Regions from separate parts of the Chryseobacterium cupriresistens genome, predicted to be linked through region 3. Evidence: riboswitches for the same ligand, from Rfam matches in the RefSeq annotation. Region 3 holds a riboswitch; each other region holds the start of a gene.
The links. Region 3 has a riboswitch for cobalamin ahead of metE (5-methyltetrahydropteroyltriglutamate--homocysteine S-methyltransferase). Riboswitches for the same ligand answer to the same signal wherever they lie in the genome.
Positions count from the first base shown of each region.

Region 1: linked by a shared signal. The riboswitch ahead of ACLI50_RS08810 (TonB-dependent receptor plug domain-containing protein) and the one ahead of metE (5-methyltetrahydropteroyltriglutamate--homocysteine S-methyltransferase) in region 3 are both predicted to bind cobalamin.
Region 2: linked by a shared signal. The riboswitch ahead of ACLI50_RS16425 (TonB-dependent receptor plug domain-containing protein) and the one ahead of metE (5-methyltetrahydropteroyltriglutamate--homocysteine S-methyltransferase) in region 3 are both predicted to bind cobalamin.

Region 1 covers NZ_JBKKJT010000002.1:790,779-796,867, reverse strand. The annotation lists gene ACLI50_RS08820 (CCA tRNA nucleotidyltransferase) at 1-48, shown strand, start outside; gene ACLI50_RS08815 (YncE family protein) at 201-1,259, opposite strand; gene ACLI50_RS08810 (TonB-dependent receptor plug domain-containing protein) at 1,281-3,107, opposite strand; cobalamin riboswitch at 3,139-3,316, opposite strand; gene ACLI50_RS08805 (T9SS type A sorting domain-containing protein) at 3,454-4,767, opposite strand; gene ACLI50_RS08800 (helix-turn-helix domain-containing protein) at 4,922-6,089, shown strand, end outside.
Region 2 covers NZ_JBKKJT010000005.1:439,335-445,423, forward strand. The annotation lists gene ACLI50_RS16400 (superoxide dismutase) at 1-130, shown strand, start outside; gene ACLI50_RS16405 (hypothetical protein) at 135-503, shown strand; gene ACLI50_RS16410 (MbnP family protein) at 687-1,517, shown strand; gene ACLI50_RS16415 (cytochrome-c peroxidase) at 1,510-2,559, shown strand; gene ACLI50_RS16420 (transporter) at 2,572-3,519, shown strand; cobalamin riboswitch at 3,612-3,796, shown strand; gene ACLI50_RS16425 (TonB-dependent receptor plug domain-containing protein) at 3,906-5,939, shown strand; gene ACLI50_RS16430 (YncE family protein) at 5,936-6,089, shown strand, end outside.
Region 3 covers NZ_JBKKJT010000003.1:723,438-729,526, reverse strand. The annotation lists gene ACLI50_RS12150 (aldehyde dehydrogenase family protein) at 1-78, shown strand, start outside; gene ACLI50_RS12145 (helix-turn-helix domain-containing protein) at 194-991, shown strand; gene metE (5-methyltetrahydropteroyltriglutamate--homocysteine S-methyltransferase) at 1,254-3,557, opposite strand; cobalamin riboswitch at 3,737-3,923, opposite strand; gene ACLI50_RS12135 (Lrp/AsnC family transcriptional regulator) at 4,119-4,580, shown strand; gene ACLI50_RS12130 (hypothetical protein) at 4,664-5,206, opposite strand; gene ACLI50_RS12125 (VOC family protein) at 5,307-5,675, opposite strand; gene ACLI50_RS12120 (alpha/beta fold hydrolase) at 5,728-6,089, opposite strand, start outside.

The DNA of each region.
Region 1 (6,089 bases), on a different contig from region 3:
ACGAAATTTGTCATTGCTGAAGCTGAGAAACTGGGATTAACCTTATAATTCGATTTAGAAAAATATTAAAAATTCCGGCGGGATGTTCCATCCCGCCGGATTTTTTTTCTTAAGGAAACAAAGCCGGCCGGTTTCTTCGAAACCGGCCGGAAAAAAACACAAATGATGAAAAAATAAAAAATTATTTTTAGAAGTAATAATTATTGCGGGTTAAGGAAAGTTCCGTTAGCACCAAGACCACCTGTTTTAAGGGAAGTAAGCTTGGTACCCGTAGTTGCTGAATATACAGTCATTTCGCTTTCCTGAGTGAATTGTTTAACATCTGATGCAAAAATTCTACCATCAATAACATTAAATCCATAAAGCGTAAAATAAGGACCACCATCTGCAGCTGTTAATAGCGGGCTTGCAGGAACTGTTGGTGTAGCTAAACTTGTTGTATACACTTTATTGGCAGAACTGAAATAGATTTTATCATTATCAATCTGAAGATTGGTAGCACTTGGAATTCCTGTCAACGTAACTACCGGTGTCATAGCCCCTGTGCCGGAGATTTTATAGATATAAGAATCAGTAGCTGTAGAAGAAATTGTATATACATTGGATTTGTATGAAATAGTACTGTTAATCTTACCATTCGGAACAGTAAGTTCAGTTTTACTGTCATTAGAAGTATTGATATAAGTAATCATATTTCCATATCCGGAAGTAGCATTCTGCACAAAAATATTTCCACCTGCTTCTACTGCTTTATCAGCCCCGCCTGTCATCGTGATTTTGCTTACAAATGAATAGTCGGAAGCCTTATATTTTGTTACACTTGTTGCATTCGTAGAGAAGTTTAGATTAGCAACATAGATAAAATCATTAGCAAAAGCAATTCCTCTCGGGTTATCAATCTGATTAGTGATTACTCCTAATTTCTTAAATGTATAACGGTCTACTACAACAATTTTGTTTGAGTTATTGATCACAAGATAAGCCTTATTTCCATTAAGACCAATGGTCTGAAGAACGTCACCCAGAATTTCTTTATTGTTATTGTACCCATATACGTCATCCTGCTTTAAGCTTAAATCTCTTGTCAGGAATGTTACTTTAGCACCCTGGCTGTTAAAATTACCTTCATTAGAGATAAAATATCCGTTCTGGTAAGTGATCGGAGAAATTTCAAACTCGGCAGAGTCACTTGTACATGAAGACATATTAAACAATAGTACAACTGCAAATAAGACAGTTAAAAGTTTAGTTATTTTCATAATTTATTCAATTTTAATTTATTAAAAATTTATTGCTGCATACACACTATAGTTTCTTTTTGGTAAAGGATAGAAAGAAACGGTTTTATAGTAGGTATTGGTTAGATTATTCACTTTAAACCCTAAGGTATATTTTTTTGCTAAGGTGGCAGAAACTCCCATATTTAAAAGAAAATAAGGATCTATAGCTTCTGATCTCTTTTCATCACTTGTGGTGTAGGTAACACCGTTCAGCTGTCCCTGTGCATAAAACCTGAAGAAACCATATTCGTAATCTATACCGGCATTTCCCCTGTGCATGGGAACGTAAGGTCTCTGCATCTTCGTTTCTTTATCGATAGCTTTTGCATAATAGTATGCTGCATTGGCTCTGAATTTATGATTTCCCCACTGCTTGCTGAAAGACAACAGGGATTCCAGCCCGTAAGATTCGGATTTATTGACATTGTATGCCTGCCAGTATCCCATAGCCGTTGGAAGCCATACAATAAGATCTGTGATGTTCATATAGTAGGGAGACAGAGTAAGTTTGAAATCTCCCACTTTGAACTCATTGGTCATATCCACCTGAGTAGAGGTTTCCGGTCTCAGATCTTTATTTCCTCCCGGTTCATAATAAATATCATTAAATGAAGGATATCTGAAGTTTTTGGATACGTTAATACTCAGATCATACCATTTTGCGGCGTTCCATTTTCCGGAGAATGAATACATAAAAGGAGACTTTACATCTTCTACAAAATCTTTTTTGAATCCTCCTTCAAAACGCAGATCTTTTGTTGCAAAATACCGCAATAATCCTGAAACAGAACCTATATTCCTGCTGACATTGGATATTCCGCTCTCGTACCCTTCTCCTTTATTAATCTGAAATTCTCCGATGATATTAAAATTCCATTTTGAATTCAGGAAATAATTAAAATCATTTTTAAAGATATAATTTTTCCCGGTTCCTCCACTGGATTTAGGTTGGTTTAACGAACCGAAATACTGAAAATTCTCTTCCGTATAGGCTGCTTTAAGGGAATTACTGAACTTCGCTTTGTTCCAGTCCCAAGAAAGAAGACTTCTTACACTTTGAGTTGTATATTTTGTTTTTGTTCCCGTTTCCTCATATACAGGATAATGCTGTGAAGAATCAAAAAACTGGCTTTGCCACGAAACCTTATGATCGTTTGTAATTTTATAGGATGCTCCTACATTGAACGTCGTATTGTAATAATTCCCGTTTCTGTTGATGTAATTCAGATCGCTTACCTTATAATCATTTTCACTTACAGAATAATTTCCGGAGGCTTTAAAACTGAACTTATCATTGCTGTAAGAACCTTTTACAAAGTTATTATAGGTATTAAAGGAAGCCACTTCAGAGAATAAAGAACCATGGAAGCCTTTATTAAAATCAAGAGTATTATTCAGGTGAATACTTCCCCCGATGGCACCACTTCCGTACACTACACTTCCTCCACCCGCTTTGATACCGATCTGATCATAGCCGAACAAAGCAATATTATTGATATCTCCCTGGCCTAAAAAATTAGAATTGATATTAATTCCGTTCCATACGAATGCAGTCTGCTGGGCAGTTGTTCCTCTGAAAGAAGGCGAAGAAACAGCACCACGGCCATTTTCTTTAATGAAAACCTGCGACTGAAACCTCAGAAGCTCCGAAAGATTACCGGAGTTTTTTTCAGCATCTTCTGCTGTAATTGTTTTTACGGGATGAAAAAGTTTCACCCTGTTCATCTGGTTGTCGAAGACATAAATAGTGTCAATAGTTTTCTCTTGTCCAAAAAGAAAACACCCATAAGATGAAAAAAGCAGTACTAAAGATCTTTTTATATCCATACTTTTTTACTTTTCCTCCGAAAGCAATATGTTTTTAATTATAATCCTGGCAGGTCTCCTGACTTTCGCATTCTGCTCCTTCCCGTTTTTACACAGTGGCGTTTTGCAGAAACTTGTGTTGCGATTTACAGTTGCGGGGACAGTCCGGGAGTTACACCCGATTCCCTTTTCATTCCAAAATACTGGAAACCAAAATTTTTGCAAAGATAGTTTTTTATATGTATTTGCCAAAAACCAGACTTTTCTATACAAAATATGCTATCCTTTTGTTATATACACAAAAAAGAACGGCCGCTTTCAATATTGAAAACAGCCATTCATCCCACTACTTTACTATTTATATATGTTACTTTTTAATAAATTTATAAGACTCCTGTTGTACTCCTTTTACGGAATATTGTAAAATATAATCTCCTTTTGACAGGGATGAAACATCAATCTGTCCTTCTACAGTATCCAATGATTTTACCTTTTGTCCAACCATATTATAAATTTCTGCTTTCTCTATTTTTCCTTTTCCTTTAAAATACAGGATGTCAGCCACTGGATTAGGATAGATACTTGTATTGTTTTTCTCTTTCACAGCATCACTCACCGATAAAAATTCAGAAGTATCCAGGTAAAAAGCAATCATCTGCCCTGAAGCATTCGTCCCTGACCCGGCAATTTTCTTTCCGTCCTGTGAAATCGCAAGAGGAAGTCCCATTGTTACTCCATTAGTGGCAATTCCTAAAGATGCCACATAATCATTCAGGTTAATTCTCCCGGCGGCAGAGGTCCAGATAAAGCCTTCTCCTGACATGGGAGGAGCCCCAAATGCTCTGTAATACCCGATCACTTTTTTCCCATCAGCAGAAATCCCGGTGGCACCTCCTTTGAAGCTGAAAGAAGCATTAGGATGCGTTATATAAGTAAGCCCGCTCACAGCATTCCATACATAAGGATTAGGATTTGCCGAACCTATTATTGTATTTCCGTCAGCAGAAATTCCTCCTGCTTCTCCTACATGATTCCCATTATTATCTGTAATAAAACTTTCCACTCCATCCTGCCATTTTGCTCCGCTTCTTGTTCCGGTTGATTCATCCTGCCAGCCTACGATCACTGTTCCTGCTGCATTGATTGCATTTGCTCTGGAGCTGCGTCCTGGAACTATACTTCCCAGATCTACCACGCCGTTTACTTCGTCCCATTTCACAGCATGTGCATTCGCTGCGGTGAGAAAACCAAGACCAACAATAGTATTTCCATCAGTCGACATTCCCCAGGTAGAGCTTACGCTGCCATCCCATCCTGTAGGTACAAGCCCGCCTCTGTTTACCCATGTGGCCGTAGCGACATCATAAGTAGATATTTCATTGAATCCTGTTGCGGCATTGGTAACCGACGACGATATTTTGGTTCCGTCATTCGAAACAATGGTTCTGCCTGCAGCCGGATATCCGTTTGTTATAGAACCTATCTGTACGAGTCCTCCTGCAGCATTCCATTTATATATACTTCCTGCACTGGTGTGCAAGCTTACTACTCCATTATCCGATACTGCGCCTACATTATAATTTCCCAAGCCGATTACAGTAAGCTGCGCTTCTGCAAAACCAAATTTCAAGAAAAGATAAGCTATCAATATTTTCATTGACATTCTGTAAAAATTTTTCATATTTTATTATATTTAGCGTTTTGAATTGGTGAAAACAATATTAATACAACATTCACTCAATTAAAAGAAATTGACTTTCATAATTCGTGAATTTTAAAAGAGTTTAATTTTTAAAATACTAATAACCAAATAGATATAAAACAATATTTTGAATATGGATTTTACCGGAATTATTCAAAAAAACACAAAAAACAATTTATCAGGACAAAAATTATTTCAAATCTTACTGTTTATTTTCTGCTTCCTTATTACCAAAGGACAGTCCGGCCCCGACTTCAATATGCTAGCAGATAAAGCATTTCTGAAATTGTATCAGAATCCCGACGAATGCATCAGTTATACCCAGGGAATTCTTGTGAGTGATCAAAACGCGGAACACAAAATTGTACTTCAAAATATTATTTCACAAGCTTTTGCCCTGAAGGGAGACTATGTACAGTCTGTCAATATTTTTGCTCAAAAAGAAGATATTGATCAGAAAAATAACCTTTCATATTTTATGCAGGTCTTCAGTGGTTATAATCTTGCTGATCAGTATCAGAATCTGGGTTTATACAATCAGTCAAAGACAATTATTACCAATCTTTTATCCGATCAGAAACTTCCTAAAAGTAATGATCGTTCCTTAAGAATCACCACTGCAAAATTGTATCAGCTTCAGGCATTAAACTCAGGAATCAACAGAAACTATCCTGAAGCCTTACAAAATCTTGATAAAAGCAACCAATACCTTGGGAATCATAATGAAGAGAACAGAATTTTAAAAATAGAAAACAGAATTTTTCGCTCTTCTTATCTGCTGAAGCAGAATAAATCAATAGAATATAAAATACTTATAGAAAATGTGATTGCTGATCTTGAATCTCAGAAAAACCAGCCGTTTCTTTTAGGTTTGGCTTATGAGAATCTGTCCCAATACTATTTTCTGAAGCAGGATTATGCAACCTCTATTCAAAAATTGGAGGCAGGTCTTCGATTGATCGAGAATCTTCCGTTTAATAATTTAAAAATTAAAATTTACGAATCACTGTCCCGTAATTATTACGCGGTACATAATGATGCAAAATATCATCAGTACAATAAACTTTACACTGATTTAAAAACAAAAACAGATTCCGGTTCAAAAGAAGGGATACGATATCTGGTGAAGCTTGTGGAAACCAATCAGAATAAAAACATTGAATTTCAGAGGTATATTCTTTTAAGATCTTCCTCGGTTTTAATCTTCATTTTATCTTTGATAATCCTGGGCTTGCTTGCCTATTTTTTAGTCATTAGAGGTAAAAATAAAGATTTAAAAAAACAGTTTGATTTCTTTGAAA
Region 2 (6,089 bases), on a different contig from region 3:
TGATGTATGGGAGCATGCTTATTATTTAAAATATCAGAATAAAAGAGCAGATTATCTTACCGCCATCTGGAATGTGACCAACTGGAAAGAAATCAGCAGAAGATATGACGAAGCGATAAGCAAGAAATAATTTGATGAAAATATTGTACAGCATACTTTTTACCTTCTATATGGTGCTAAGACCTTTAGTGCCCGTGGTAGAGTATGCTGTAAATTATGATTATATTGTTAAAGTTCTCTGTATCAATAAAACCAGGCCGGAGGTTCACTGTAACGGAAAATGTTACCTGAGTAAAGAGCTCGCCAAAGCCAATGATTCAGAATCTTCACCTTTTCAGAAACTCAAAAACTCTGGGCAGAAAGTTCTGGATACCTATATTCTGCCGGAGACTACAGAGATCAACACTACTGGAAAAATTTCGTTTTTCAATTTCAATTTTACCTACGAAACAACCTATTATTTCCTGTTTCTTACCCATATTTTCAAACCACCGGTTTTTTAAGTTAAACGATCACTAATTAACCACAAAAGTCACAAAAGCTTATATAAATTAAAAGCTAAGTGTTCTTATTGTGCATAAAATTTACCACTTGATCAACTTAAGTGTAAGAACTTTTGTGCCTTTTGTGGTAAAAAAACGATGCTGTTACAGCCATTCAAATTAATTCAACTTAAAAAATCAACAATGAAAATTTCTCAATTTTTATCACTATTCTTTATTGCCTTTACTGTATTCTCTTTTACAGCCTGCGGAAGCAGCAGGGATGATGACAACCCACAGGATACTACGCCTGGAAAACTTCAGATCAAATTTGAAAACGGATTTAACAATGTGGGAGATATCGTTCTAAATCAGACGGTTCAGACTTCTGCTAACGGACAGAAACATAACTTTTCTGCTTTGAAATACGTCATCAGTAATATCGCATTGATAGATGAAAACGGAAACGAATTTAAATACAACGAAAATAATCCTGACAAAGGAGCTTTTATCGTAGATCAGGCAGATGCTGTAGCCGGAATTGTTTATCTTAATCTGGATGGCGTTCCGAAAAACAATTATAAAAAAATAAGATTCGGATTGGGTGTCAGCCAGAAAGCATATCTACTGGGACAGGACGGACAGGCTGAATTCTGGACAAAAGCCAAGCAGAAGGGAATGTCCTGGTCATGGGCTGCCGGTTATGTATTTGTAAAACTGGAAGGGAAATATGGTACAGATTCTCCTTCTAAAGAATTCATGAATCACACAGGAAATATGGGAAATACTGCAGCCAACAATACACCGGATCTTTATCGCGAAATTACATTGAATCTTCCAACAACGGCCAGAGTAACAGGACAAATCCGTCCTTCTGTTCATATTCTTGCAGACCTGAACCAATTTCTGAGCGGAGATAAGGCACTGACTCTTACCACATCCAATGATATGCTGATGGGGTCCAACCAGCACCTGGTAGACGTTACCAACAATCTTACAAAAATGTTTAAAGTAGACCATGTTCACAATGATTAATTTTTTTATTAAAACGATAGTCGTTCTTCTTGTATTGGTCTTAAGCTTCATTTCATGTTCTGATGAGGTGATTCAGCCACTGGAAAAGGATGAAGCCTATAATCTCCAGTTTCCTTCTTATTTTCCGGAAATGACTTTTGATAAATCCATCAATCCGGTGACCAGAAATGGAGTTGAACTGGGACGGAAATTGTTTTATGAAGGAAGGCTTTCAAGGAATAATACCATTTCATGCGGTTTCTGTCATATCCAGGAAAATGCTTTTACCCATCATGGTCATACGGTGAGCCATGGGGTAGACGACAGAATCGGAATCAGGAATGCACCCCCCATCCAGAATATGGCCTTTTTTAAAAGGTATATGTGGGACGGAGTGATTCACAATCTGAATGAGCAGCCCATCAGTCCGATTACTGACGTAAATGAAATGGATAGCTCCATACCGGAAGCTATTTCGAAAATAAAAGATGATCAGAAGTATAAAAAACTGTTCAGAGAAGCTTATGGAGACGAAACCATTACAGGAGAGAGAATTCTGAAAGCATTGTCGCAGTTTATGGCTTCTTTAATTTCTGCAGATTCAAAATATGACAGATTTAAACAGGGAAAAGAGCAGCTGACTTCCACAGAATCCCAGGGAATGGTACTATTTAATCAGAAATGTGCTTCTTGCCACAATGGCGAATTATTTACCGATGAGAGTTTCAGAAATACAGGACTGTATTACAATACGGAGTTCAAAGATGCCGGACGATACAGAGTTACTCTTAACCAGATCGACTGGATGAAATTCCGTGTTCCCAGTTTAAGAAATGTGGAATATACCGCACCTTATATGCATGACGGAAGATTTTACACCTTAGAGGCGGTACTTAATTTCTATTCGGATCAGGTGGAAGATAATGTTAATCTTGATCCACAGCTTAAACAGAATGGTCACATAGGAATTGCTATGAACAGCCAGGAAAAACAATCCATCATTGCGTTCCTGAAAACATTATCGGATAAAAGTTTTATATCCAATCCAAAATTTGCAGAATAATTTATAAAAAACATGAAGAAGATTATATTGATAGTAAGTTTGATCCTGTTGAATCAGTATCAGGCAAAAACCATCAGAGACAGTGCTTATGTTGCTCCCGAAACGCTTAACAGATTCGATTTTGATGATGATTGTGATGCGTGCGGCTGTGCTGCAGGAAATGGATCTTCCGGCTTTGAATCTTTGCTGAATCCACAGTTTATCGGAATCAAGTACTTTGCCCAGCATTACAAAGCCAAGGAAAACTTATTTGTAAAAGACCTCACGCAGGATCAGTATTTCAATACCCTGCAGCTTTGGGGGAAGATTCCACTGACTAAAAAACTAAGTGTTTATGTAAGTCTGCCCTTCCATTTCCATGAAAAGAAAACGATGCAGGGAGATATCAGAATCAATGGAATAGGAGATTTAAACCTGATGGGAATTTACCAGCTGATGAGCTCTAAAGATAATTTTCATCATCTGAGTGGAGGTTTGGGAGTGAAAATTCCACTTGGCAAGTTTGATGAAAAAGGAGCATCCGGTGTCAACCCAAGCTTTCAGCTGGGAACCGGAAGCTGGGATTATCAGGCGGCTTTGAATTATAAATTTCAGAAAAATAAAGTAGCCGTACTGGTCAATACAGATTACACCATTAAAACAGAGAACAGGAAAAATTACCGTTTTGGAAACCAATGGAACTATGCAGCAACAGGTTTTTATCAGGTTGCAGGAAATGAAAAATCTATATTCTCTGTAAAAACTGGAGTTCAGGGTGAAGTCTACGCTCAGAACAAACAGTTTGATGAGGCACTGCCGAATACTGCTGGTAGCGCTTTGTACGGAAAACTGGGATTTGAAGCCTCTTACAAAAAGCTGAGCCTGGGAAGTGAACTTATGCTTCCCATGTACACGCATCTGGCGGGAGGAGATATTGAAGCTCAATCAAGATTCAGTGTTTTCCTGAATATTGGCATTTAAAGCGAAACCCTTATTGAAATCATGTTAAAGCTCCTTCGGGAGCTTTAATTGTTTATAAATCATGATTTTAGTTGGGGATTAGGAATAATTATTTATCTTTGCCGGAATTTGGTGAGCCGTAAAAAGCTCTTAAAAGGGAATCCGGTGAAAATCCGGGACAGACCCGCTGCTGTAAGCTCCGCACCAAAGTTTTTGAAGAATATATCCACTGTTTTTTAATGGGAAGGATTTCAAAAATGGAGTAAGTCAGAAGACCTGCCAGACAATAATCGTTTGACGCTTTCGTGGAATAAAGCTTAGGACATCAATGATTCTGTGCAGTGACAGCTGTGCTTTGTCGTTGTATTCTTATACCCATTAGCGTCTTCATTATCCTAAATGAGCTAATGACAGCAAAACTAACTACTTCTGCAATTCATAAAGCTGTTTTCACAATATTAGTGTTAACATCTCAACTTGTGTTTTCCCAAACTAAGAAAAAAGACAGTCTTCAGGAAGAGACCATTAAAGGAATCAATCTTTATAAAAAGAATTTTAAAGAAATCCTTCCGGCACAAACGCTGCAGGGAGAACAGTTGGAAAGACTAAACAGTCATTCCGTTGCAGATGCACTGCGATATTTTTCAGGCGTTCAGATTAAAGATTACGGAGGATTGGGTGGTTTGAAAACCATCAACATCCGAAGCATGGGAAGCCAGCATGTAGGGGTTTTTTATGATGGAATTCAATTAGGAAATGCGCAAAACGGACTGGTGGATCTGGGAAGGTACTCTTTGGATGATCTGGAAGAAATATCGTTGTATAACGGACAGAAAAGTGAAATTTTTCAGCCGGCAAAAGATTTCGGTTCTTCAGGATCCATTTATTTACAGCCTAAAACACCTGTGTTTAAAGGGAATAGAAAAACAAACCTTGTGGTAAGAGCCAAAAGTGCTTCTATTGATCTCTTTAATCCTTCATTCCGGTTGGAACAGAAGATTTCAGACAAGGTTTCTGCCAGCTTCAGTGGCGAATTTATGCAGAGTGACGGAATTTACAGATTTCGGTATGCGAAGAAATACCCTGATGGGCAACAGGCCTATGATACCATTGCAAAAAGACAGGACTCAGATATCAAAGCAAAACGTTTTGAAACTTCTCTCAACGGAACTTTAAATAACGGAAGCTGGAATATCCGTGGCTATGGTTATATTTCAAACCGCGGAATGCCGGCACCCATTGTTAACGGGCGCTTTGAAGGAAGAGGAGCGAGACTTTCCGATGAGAATTATTTTGTACAGGCTAATCTGAGAAAAAAACTGTTCCCGAAATTTGAAACACAGCTTAAGGCAAAATTTGCTTACGATTATACCCATTTCATGGACACAGTTCGTTCGCAGTCTATTATTTATACCGATAACACCTATATCCAAAGGGAACTTTATCTTTCCTCTTCCAATATTTACTCAATCACTCCCAATTGGGATGTCAGCCTGAGTGGAGATTTTCAGTATAATAACCTGGATGCCAATCTGGATAATTTTTCTTATCCTACCCGCTACACTACATTGGTAGCATTGGCAACAACCTATCAGTGGAACAGATTCAAAATTATGGGAAGCCTTTTAGGAACCTTTACTTTTGAAGAAGTAAGAAAAAATAAAAGACCGGGAGATGCCAGAGAGTGGACACCTGCGGTGTTTATGAGCTATCAGCCGGAAAAAATTCCGGAGCTTACTCTAAGGGCTTTCTATAAAAGAATTTTCAGACTTCCAACCTTCAATGATTTGTATTATACCAATATCGGAAATACCTACCTGAAACCGGAATTCACCAATCAATATGATGTAGGATTTACTTATCAGAAGAATTATAACAACCGTTTCTTTAAAACATTTTATGCTAAAGTAGACGGTTACTACAATAAAGTACAGGATAAAATTGTGGCAGCTCCGAACGGAAGCATGTTCCGCTGGCTGATGATGAACCTGGGATTGGTTGAAATCATTGGTGCAGATGTGAATGTACAGACTGAAATGCAGCTTGGAAAAGTAACCCTCCGACCTTTGCTTTCCTACACCTATCAAAGCGCGAGAGATATAAGTGATCCGGAAGACACGTTTTATCGCAATCAGATTCCTTATACCCCATGGCATAGTGGATCTTTCAGTCTTATGGCAGATTATAAAGACTGGAGTTTCAATTACAGTGCAATGTACGTAGGAGAAAGATATGACGTGAATCAGGATAACATTCAATACAATTATGTGCAGCCCTGGTATACGCACGATTTGTCTGTTCAGAAAAAATTCAACTGGGCGAATCATCAGTTTAAAATAAGCCTTGAGATGAATAATATTTTCAATCAATACTATGATGTTGTCCTCAATTATCCGATGCCCGGAAGAAACTTTAAACTTATTCTAAACTTCACCCTATGAGAAAACTAAACTTTTATTTTTTATTTCTTGTATTAGCTTTTCTTACTTCATGCCGTACAGATGAAATTATTGTCCGTCAGGAAGTGGTAGAAGGGCTTCCTTCAGAAAATACAGCAATAAAAGGCTTCTATATGCTCAATGAAGGGAACA
Region 3 (6,089 bases):
AAGCAAAGCGGTATTGGGCGTGAGTTTGGTGTATTCGGACTGGAAGCTTACCTGGAACCCAAAACGATTCTGGCTTAATATGATCTCTTCACAGCAAAAATATTCTCAGAATTGCTTTGCTGTGGAGATTCTATGATCCTTAAAAGTTTTGTAAGTTTGAATAAGAATTGATCAAGAAACAACTTTCTGAGCTATGAGCGAAAATAATATTCCTTTTCCCATCAATTATTCCTGTCACTTTTCAGAATTCAGGGAAGGAGAACAATTTGCACGAATTCACAGCCTCGGCCTGGTACTTTCCGGGGAAATGGAACTTAATGATGGCATCACAAAAACGATATTTAAAGAAGGAGAACTCTATTCTGCCAGAAAAAACCATTTATTAAAATTTGCAAAATATCCACCCAAAAACGGGGAAATCAGAACTATATCCATCTATTTTGACGATGCCATGCTTCATGATTTCAGCCGAGAATATGGGTATCAGGCAGAAAAAAAGGACAATGTTCAGGCCTATATAAAACCAGAGCAAAAGGCATTACATTCTTTTATGTACTCATTATTACCGTATGAAGATCTTCCTGCTTCCGAAGAAATCCTGAGGCTTAAACAAAAAGAAGCTCTCCTTTTACTGTTGAATTACGATCCGGATCTTAAGGATATTCTGTTTGATTTTTCCGAGCCTTATAAAATAGATATTGAAGCTTTTATGAATAAAAACTTTCACTTCAATGTTAATGTAGAGCGTTTTGCTTATTTAACGGGGCGCAGTTTATCTGCATTTAAAAGGGATTTTCAAAAGATATTCGGAATCCCTCCAAGACAATGGCTGCAGCTTCGAAGATTAAAGGAAGCTCATTTTCTGCTAAGCCAAAAAGGAAAGTCCGTTTCTGATATTTATCTGGATCTTGGATTTGAAAATTTATCCCATTTCTCATTTGCCTTTAAAAAACAATTCGGCTATCCGCCAACTGCTTTACAGGCAAAATAACTTAGATTTTGAACCATTAAGATCCTATTAGGTGTTAAGATTATGAAGACAAGTTTGTTTACACTTTAAATCAGAACGATTTTCAACTACTTTATTCTTCAAAAATTTTAATAGTTTAAAAATATCACATCTTTTTTTGTCTTTGAGGATATAAAAGCTTAAACAGATTTTATATTTTAATTATTTTATTCAAAATAACAGATCGTGCCATGAAAATCATAACACGATCTTAATTATTGAATCTAATTATTGTAAAAGTTTTCTAAAGTGCATATTCTACTGAAGCTTCTTTGGCAGCAGCCACCATTGCGATTAAAGCTTTTTCGGTTTCTTCCCAGTGTCTTGTCTTTAGTCCGCAATCCGGATTTACCCAGAGCTGATTGGCAGGAATGACATTCTGAGCCTTTCTCAGCAGCTCAGTCATTTCTTCTTTTGACGGAACTCTTGGTGAGTGAATATCGTATACTCCAGGACCAATTTCATTCGGATATTTGAAATCTGCAAAAGCATTCAGCAGTTCCATCTGAGACCGTGAGCATTCTATGGTAATGACGTCTGCATCCATATCGGCAATGTTTTCAATAATATCATTGAATTCGGAATAACACATATGTGTATGGATCTGGGTAGCATCTTCTACTCCGCTTGCTGAAATTCTGAAAGCTTCTACTGCCCATTTCAAATAGTTCTGCCAGTCTGTTTTTCTTAATGGAAGACCTTCTCTGATGGCAGGCTCATCAATCTGAATAATTCTGATTCCTGCTTTTTCCAGGTCCACTACCTCATCACGGATTGCCAAAGCAATCTGCTTACAAGTTTCTGAACGAGGCTGATCATCACGTACAAAAGACCACTGTAAAATCGTAACCGGACCTGTCAACATTCCTTTTACCCATTTTTCAGTCTGAGATTGGGCATATTGAGACCAGTACACCGTCATCGGAGTCGGGCGGGAAACATCACCGAAGATCACAGGGGGTTTTACACAACGGCTTCCGTAACTTTGTACCCAACCGTTTTGGGTGAATACAAATCCTTCCAGCTGTTCTCCGAAATATTCCACCATGTCGTTTCGTTCAAATTCTCCATGAACCAATACATCAATTCCGATGTCTTCCTGCCAGCGGATTGTTCTCTGCGTTTCCTCTTTCAGTAAGATATCATATTGTTCCGCAGTAAGTTCTCCTTTTTTGAATTTTGCTCTCCAGCTTCTCACTTCTGCGGTTTGCGGGAATGATCCGATCGTAGTGGTGGGGAACAAAGGAAGCTGCAATACTTCCTGTTGCTCTTTTTTACGGATTTTGAAGGTGTTTATTCTCTGAGCATCTTTTTCTGTAACAGCATCGGCTCTTTGTTTTACCTGATCATTATGGATAAGAGAAGAAGTTGTTCTACTCTCAATTGCTTTTTTATTTTCTTCAAATGCTTCAAAAATCTGTTCATTTTCCGTTCCGGAAGCCAGTTGTTTAAGCGTTACGACTTCCTTTACTTTTTGTTTTGCAAAAGCCAGCCAGTTTTTAATTTCCGGGTTAAGACTGGTTTCAAAATCCAGGTCACAGGGTGAATGAAGCAATGAACATGATGGTGCAATGAAAATTCTTTCAGATCCTAATTTTTCAACCGCTTTTCTGATGAAAGACAAGGATTTTTCATAATCATTTTTCCAGATATTTCTACCGTCAACCAGTCCTAATGAAAGGTTTAAACTGTCCGGAATAACATTCAGAATATCATCCAGCTGCTCAGGATTTCTAACCAGATCAACATGCAATGTATTCACCGGAAGGGAAACAGCAATTGATGCATTATCTTTTAATCCGTCAAAATAAGTGGCAACGATAAATTTCAGTTTCGGAAAACGTTTTCTGATTTCAGCATACACAGAAAGGTAAGTTTCTTTGGCTTTTTCTGTTAAATCCAACGCCAGAAAAGGTTCATCAAACTGAATCCATTCCGCACCCTGATCCTGAAGTTTGGTTAAAATCTCGGTATAGACTGGAAGAAGATTTACTGCCAAATTCAGCTTATCAAATCCCTCTTCTTTTTCTTTTCCTAATAACAGATAAGAAACCAGTCCGATAATCACCGGTTTTGCATTGATTCCCGCTTGTTTTGCTCCGGCAAATTCATTGAAAATCTTATCTGAACTGAGCTTAAACTGTTGATTTTTATAAAATTCCGGAACGATGTAGTGATAGTTGGTATCGAACCACTTGGTCATTTCCATGGCAGTGATATCCAATCCGTCTTTCTGATATCCTCTTGCCATTGCAAAATAAAGATCCAGCTCAGTATTGTTTTTTTTAAGCACCACTTCATGATACCGTGTTGGAATAGCACCTACGACAAGGCTCATATCCAATACCTGATCATAGTATGAAAAATCATTACACGGGATAAGGTCTATCCCTGCTTCTTTCTGGATATTCCAGTTTTGGTTACAGATAGTTCTTCCGGTATTCAGAAGTTCTTCCAAAAGGATTTTACCTGACCAGTACTGCTCGCAGGCTTTTTTGAGTTCTCTTTTGCTACCAATACGCGGATAGCCAAGAATGTGAGTTTGCATTTTTTTAAACTTTTTAATTAAACTTATTGGGAAAGTTCTTTAAAAGGCTTCGTAATGTTTTATCGGAAGAATTTTCAGGAAAGTCATGACATGGCAGACAGCGTAATTTCCTTTACAAAGGAAAATACCCGAATCTGATATATCATCTATATGACCCCAAAGCTTCAGACCGCGAAAGCATTGTCAATTCAGTAAAGGCAGGTCTCCTGACTTGTAACAGTTTCCGTCATCCTTCCCGCTTTTGGCAGTGGAGCTGCAAGGACAAAAACTTTTGGTGTGTTTACTTACAGTTGCGCGACAGCTCGTGATTTTCACACGATTCCCTATTAATATACCTTAAGTAAAACCTTTCCTGTTTGATGAAGTATCTGTAAAGAACTATACTTTTACCTTTAACAAAGGTTGTCAGTAAAAGCTTTTAATTTTGTGTAAAATTAGTAATACAGAATAAAACCACAATTGAAAACAAATAATTAAGCAAATTAAACTTCAAAAAGTAAAAATAAAAGCATATAATTCTGTACATTTGACTGTTTTAATTAATTAAAAGAATAATATTCTGTGGAACAACTCGATGATAAGGATGTACAGCTGCTCAGGCTCCTCCAGAAAAACGCCAAACTCACCGTTAAAGAACTTGCTAAAGAAGTGAACCTTTCTACTTCACCGGTTTTTGAAAGGGTAAAAAGGCTTGAACAGGAAGGTTTTATTAAAAGATATGCGGCAGTTCTTGATGCTGAAAAACTGAACCGCGGATTTACGGTTTTCTGCCAGATCAAACTTAAAATTCACGACCGGTCTGTGGGGTATGATTTTGTAAAAGAAATTTTAGAAATTGAAGAAGTTGCCGAATGTTACAATATTTCCGGAGATTTTGATTTCCTTCTGAAAGTTCAGGTGCGGGATATGAAGCATTATCAGGATTTTGTATTTAACAAGCTGGGATCCGTAGATTCTATCGGCAGCACGCACAGTACTTTTGTGATGGCTGAGGTGAAAAACAACCATGGACTGACGATATAGATTTCTTTTAAAGTTAACGCCGTCTGAGGATAAAAAAATCCGTCAATAATGACGGATACTATTATTGTTTTGTTTTTTAGTACTTAATTGGCAGCCGGATCCCTAAGTTCTGTTGTTAAACCTATTGATTTTAACAGGTTCTTACTGTCGAAAAGCAATGTTGTATAATGTTTGCCTTTTTTAAAAACCAGTTTTGACCCTCCAGGAAATTCACTGTCTGCTCCCGATTTTTGTATTTTGGCATTGTACTTACCGAACTTCGTTTTACTGTCCTGTAATGTACTTTTATTCAGAACAAGACCAAAAGGAAGCCCTTCCACAATGACAGATTTATTGTCTGAAGTCACAAAAAACATCTCATTGATACTATTGTCTTTTCCCAGGCTGCAATAAAGCTCCAGTCCTGTTTTCATAGGCCATTTTGCATATTTTTCTTCGTTGGCATCTTCATAAAAAACAGTTTTTACGTTCAACGCTTTTGAAATTTTATCCGGAGTCTGTGGGAATATGAATTCTGAGTTTTTGTCCAGTAAAGAACCCAACACGGCTGTTTTCTGTGAAAATGCAGTTGCACTTAATACCAGAAAAAAGATGGTGACAATGAAATGGAATGGTCTCGTCTGCATAAAAATATTTTAAATTGTAATGATTTGATGGCTAAAGATATTAAAATTTTGGGCAAAGCTCTATTTTAAGCAATTTTTTACATCGTACTTCTGTTTTTGGCTATTTTCTTTCCTGTAAATTGAACACGGTACCGGCAGGATCGGTAATCCAGTGCATATTTTCAGGAAGCTCTTCTATTTCGTCACAGGTTTCCACACCGTTTGACAGCAGATATTGTGTAGCAGCTTCTACATCGGGAACGGTAAGCTGCAGCCATGTTTCAGAATGGGTATAGTTATCAACACAATCCAGCCATATGATATTATTCCCGAATTTCACCTCGTGGGTTCTGGAAACAGTGGGATTTTTTATCGGCTTTTCCTCAACTTTCAATTTTAAAATATCCCTGTAAAAAGCAACCGTTTTTTCGTATGTATTTTTGGGAATTTTGATAGCGATATTAATTCCTGCCTCAAATTTTGTATTCATAGTATAGATTTTGAACTTTATAAACAGATTTCAATTCTTTGATGGCATTCTATTATTTCAAAAAAACATTCAGATAATTCACAATCATTGCCGTCTGCATCATCAGGCTTACATGGGTTTGTCCGGGAGCGATAGCCAGCTGGGACTTTGGTAATTCGCCCATATCTGCAAAAACATCACCTCCCAATAATTTATAGGTTTTTGAAAGTTCTGTTTTATCCAATCCGTCATTATCACCAGCTATGATTAAGACAGGCACCGGAATTTTAGAGATATTATCATCACCCAGGTCAAAAGGCTGTCCGGCAGAAGCCATCATCTGCTCCAGAAATGGTTTCCATTTTGTTTTATCAGGTGCTACAGCATTATAGGCAGTATGCATAGGGCTGTTTGTGAAGAGTTCAGGTTTCATTC